Regions from separate parts of the Arthrobacter sp. ZGTC212 genome, predicted to be linked through region 1. Evidence: riboswitches for the same ligand, from Rfam matches in the RefSeq annotation. Region 1 holds a riboswitch; the other holds the start of a gene.
The links. A riboswitch is a leader RNA that binds a small molecule or an ion and turns the genes downstream of it on or off. The one in region 1 is predicted to bind S-adenosylmethionine.

Region 1 (2,169 bases):
CGGCGTCCGCACCGTCGTCGACCTGCGCAACGACGTCGAGCAGGGCCGCCGGGACACCGACCCGGAGGTGGGCCCCGACGCCGCCGCCGGCATCACCTTCCTGACCCGGCCCACCCAGGAAGCGAACGATCCCGACTTCACCGCGCTCTGCGGCCCGTACATGGATTCACCCAAGTGGTATCGGGAGAACCTGCGGCGCTGGCCGGAGAAGATCGCCGCCGTCGTTCAGGCCCTGGCAGACGCCGACGACGGCGCGGTGGTGATCCACTGCTCCGCCGGCCGGGACCGCACCGGGCTCATTGCCATGCTGCTGCTCCAGCTGGCCGGGGCATCGCCGGAAGCCATTGCCGACGACTATGGGGAGGCGGTCCGCGGCATTAATGCCTTCCACGCCACGCAGGTGCATCCGCGGGAAAAGCCGCTGACTCCCGAGCAGGAAGCCGCGAGGGTGGCCGACGGACGGCGGGAACTGCTCCGCGCCCTGGACGGGCTGGACGCGGAACAGTACCTGCGCGACGCCGGGCTCAGCCCTGCTGTGCTGAAGCGGCTTCGGCGCCGGATGCTGAGCTGAACCCGCTACACGGCCTGAGCTTTTCCGGCGTCGCCAAGTAGAAAAAAGAGCGCCGGGCCGGGCCGTCGAAACCGCCGGGGACCAGGAGCGAGGAATACCGGGCGCACCACTGGGCCGCTCCGCCGGAACCGGCGAGGGCCAGGGCCAGCGTCGGCAGGTCATGGAACCACATCAGCTGCTGCCTGCCGTCCACGACCAGCTGGACGATGCCCAGGTCCAGGTCCACGTAGGCCTGGGCATCCACCCAGTCATCGAAGCCAACAAGCTTCTTGGCATGGATCTGATGGATGTTATGGCCGGGCCGGAAGCTGGCGCAGCGGGTGTCACTGGAAGTGCTCACAGCGTGTTCCTTTACAGGTTGTCCTTGCCTGCGCCGGGCGGCGTCAGGCCGCTTCGTCATCCGAACCACCCGCCGAACATGGGGTTGGTGTGAGGCCAGTCGGAGCTTTTACGGACCCGGATTCCTCCGGGCGTTGGCCACCTCTCGTGAAGCTGACACCACCATAGCGCATGCCGGTGACAGCCGGGAACCGCCGCCGTACGGGAGGCATCAGCGCCAGCCGGCCGCCGGCGCGACATGCTTCACGATGTTCTCCAGCAGCTGCACGTTGTAGTCCACGCCCAGCTGGTTGGGCACCGTCACCAGAAGCGTGTCCGCAGCCTGAACCGCGGCGTCCGCGGCAAGCTGGGCGGCAATGACATCAGGTTCGCCAATGTAGCTCTTGCCGAAACGGGCCAGGCCGCCGTCGAGCCGTCCCACCTGGTCGCGTCCCTCGGCCTGGGCGCGCAGCCCGAAATACCGCCGGTCGGTGTCGGTCACCAGCGGAATGACGCTGCGGCTGACGGAGACCCGCGGAGTCCCCTCATGTCCGGCATCGGCCCAAGCCTTGCGGAACACTGCAATCTGCTCGGCCTGGAGCTCGTCGAAGGGAACTCCGGTATCCTCCGTCAGCAGGGTGGAGCTCATCAGGTTCATGCCCTGTTCGCCGGTCCACTTGGCCGTCGCCCGGGTTCCGGAACCCCACCAGATCCGTTCTGCGAGGCCGGGGGACTGCGGATCGATGGCCAGCGCGTCGGAACTGCCGGTCATCATCGGATCCGCGTTCGCCAGGCCTGCACCGGCAATCGCAGCCCGGAACACCAGTGTGTGCTTGCGGGCCTCATCCGCATCGGTGCTGTCCCCGGTGGGAACGTAGCCAAATGCCTCATAGCCGCGCAGCGCGGGCTCGGGTGAACCCCGGCTCAGGCCCAGCTGAAGCCTGCCGCCGCTGATCAGATCCGCGGCCGCTGCTTCTTCGGCCATGTACAGCGGATTTTCGTAGCGCATATCGATCACCGCCGTGCCCAGTTCAAGCCTGTGAGTCCGTGCGGCCATGGCGGACAGCAGAGGGAACGGCGCAGCGAACTGCGGGGCGAAGTGGTGGACCCGAAGGAAGGCTCCGTCAATGCCCGCTTCCTCGGCTGCCACCGCCGTTTCGACGGTCTGCAGCAGGGCGTCCCGGGCGGTGCGGACAAAGGAACCCTGCACGTCGCGGTAATGTCCAAAGGACAGGAAACCGATCTTCTTCATGTTCATTGACAGCACCGGTTTCCGAGCA
Region 2 (2,169 bases), on a different contig from region 1:
GGCGCACCGATAACCGGAAGTGTGAGCGAGTTTAGGGTGAACATGGTGCCCGGTTTACAGCGTGACGGTGCCGTCAATGCAGGTGACCGTGGAACCGCCCACCCAGATTTTGCGGTCCCGGGTGAAGACCCGGACCCGGCCGGAGCGCTGGACGGCAGTGCCCTGGGTGACGACGTAGCGTTCCGGTGCCAATGAGGCTCCGATCAGCCACTGGGCGAGTCCGGCGTTGAGGCTGCCGGTGACCGGATCCTCTGCAATACCGAGACCCGGTACGAAGGCGCGCACTTCAAAGTCTGTTTCCGCGTCCGCCGGCTGCGCGCCAATGACGCCCACGCGCAGGTTGCCCATGATCACGGGATTCGGGTTCAGCGCCAGGACGGTTGCGGCGTCCGGGAGCAGCAGTCCCAGCCAGCCGGGTCCGTTGTCGATCCAGTTGGAGGCGAGGATTTGCTCCGGTTCCAGGCCCAGTGCCTTCCGGGCCTGGTCCAGGACATCGTCCTCCAGCTCACCGGAGCGCAGCAGGGGCGGAGCGGCAAACGCCGCGATCCCGGCATTGGCGTGCAGCGTCACGAGTCCTATGCCGCATTCCTGTACGACGACGTCGGGGTACCGGCGCTTGGCCCCGGTCTCCAGCCAGGCGTGGCATGTGCCCAGCGTAGGGTGTCCGGCGAAGGGAATCTCCCCGCCCGGGGTGAAGATCCGGACCCGGTAATCGGCCCCGTCCACAGTGGGCGGCAGGACGAAGGTGGTCTCGGAAAGGTTGGTCCACCGGGCAAAGGAGGCCATCTCGGCATCCGTCAGCCCTTCCGCTTCGAGCACCACCGCCAGCGGGTTGCCCAAATACGGTTCGCTGCCGAAAACGTCCACCTGCTTAAACCACCGCTGTCTCATTCTTCACACTGTATCCCTTCATTCCCATGACTTTTATGAAGCGGAGTTTACGAACTGTGGCGGGGGTTTGTGTCCCGGAACTGCCCGGCCTACGTTGGAGCAGGAATCAAGAGTTCCAGCCACGGGCCCTGGCCGGCTGGACGGCAACCCTCTCGCCGTAGCGGGGTGCTCCAGGTGACGATTCGGCCGCCCGGTTTCCAACCGGCCCGGCAAGTACCGCGCTTCGCTACCGACGTATCGGGTTGCCGGGCGCCTGAGGCAGAGGATCTTTTGAGCATGGCACTTTTGACCGACCTTCAACCCGCTGCATTGCGGCGGGCGTTCTCCCGTTTTCCGTCCGGCGTTGCCGCCCTGTGCGCGGTCATTGACGGCGAGCCGCAGGGCCTGGTTGCTTCTTCCTTCACGGTGGGCGTTTCCATGGATCCGCCGCTGGTGATGTTTGCCGTGCAGAACACGTCCCGCACGTGGCCGGTGCTGCGGGGCTCGGCCCGGATCGGCGTGTCGATTCTGGGTTCTGATCACGAGGGCGTCTGCAAACAGATTGCGTCCAGGGCCGGAGACCGCTTCGCCGGACTGGATCTGCACACGGATGAGTCCGGATCATTGTTCCTGGACCGGGCCGCCCTCTGGCTTGAGTGCTCTGTGGAAAATGAGGTTCCGGCCGGGGACCATCAGGTGGTGCTGCTACGAGTGCACGGCCATGCCTCACACGAGGATGCCCACGAGCCCCTGATATTCCACGGTTCAGCGTTTCGCCGTCTGGGTGTTCCCGAATTCGCCTGACCGGAAAAATGTGTCGGCACCGGAAATACTGAGCCGGGAATTGTTTCCACGGGTTTATGACAGCAGCCGTCCGTTACCAATCCTTTACATACGGATCCGGGTCCACTATCGTTCTTCGGATTACTTCGGAAGGAAGTAGCGGAGATGACCAGAAACAGAAATGCCAATGGACCATCACGGACTAAGGCAAGGCCGGGCAGAGCGTCGGATTTGCCGTTTATGCAGAAGGCCCTGTTTCCCGCAGCGGTGCTGGGCCTGGTGCTGACAGGGTGCAGCGCCCAGGAGGAGCCCGAGGCCGCCTCCTCGAAACCAGCCACATCGTCGTCCACTGCTGAGGAGACCGCCACGGCCTCCCCCTCAGCCCGTACGTCCAGCCGGAGCAGCATCGGCGTGGAACTGCCCCCGGGAAGCACGGAGCCTCCTGCCCCGAACGACCCCGCCATGCTGGCACTGTTCCGGGCGGACAATCCCATCAGTCTCGAGAGCTACTTCCAG

Region 2: linked by a shared signal. The riboswitch ahead of CXQ89_RS10775 (flavin reductase family protein) and the one ahead of CXQ89_RS03585 (hypothetical protein) in region 1 are both predicted to bind S-adenosylmethionine.

What each region holds. Positions count from the first base shown of each region.
Region 1 is NZ_PJIJ01000001.1:726,483-728,651, forward strand. Features, by position in the region: gene CXQ89_RS03580 (tyrosine-protein phosphatase) at 1-571, shown strand, start outside; gene CXQ89_RS03585 (hypothetical protein) at 525-911, opposite strand; SAM riboswitch class IV at 927-1,063, opposite strand; gene CXQ89_RS03590 (LLM class flavin-dependent oxidoreductase) at 1,122-2,147, opposite strand.
Region 2 is NZ_PJIJ01000002.1:889,494-891,662, forward strand. Features, by position in the region: gene CXQ89_RS10765 (nitronate monooxygenase) at 1-44, opposite strand, end outside; gene CXQ89_RS10770 (PhzF family phenazine biosynthesis protein) at 55-891, opposite strand; SAM riboswitch class IV at 996-1,113, shown strand; gene CXQ89_RS10775 (flavin reductase family protein) at 1,168-1,674, shown strand; gene CXQ89_RS10780 (hypothetical protein) at 1,894-2,169, shown strand, end outside.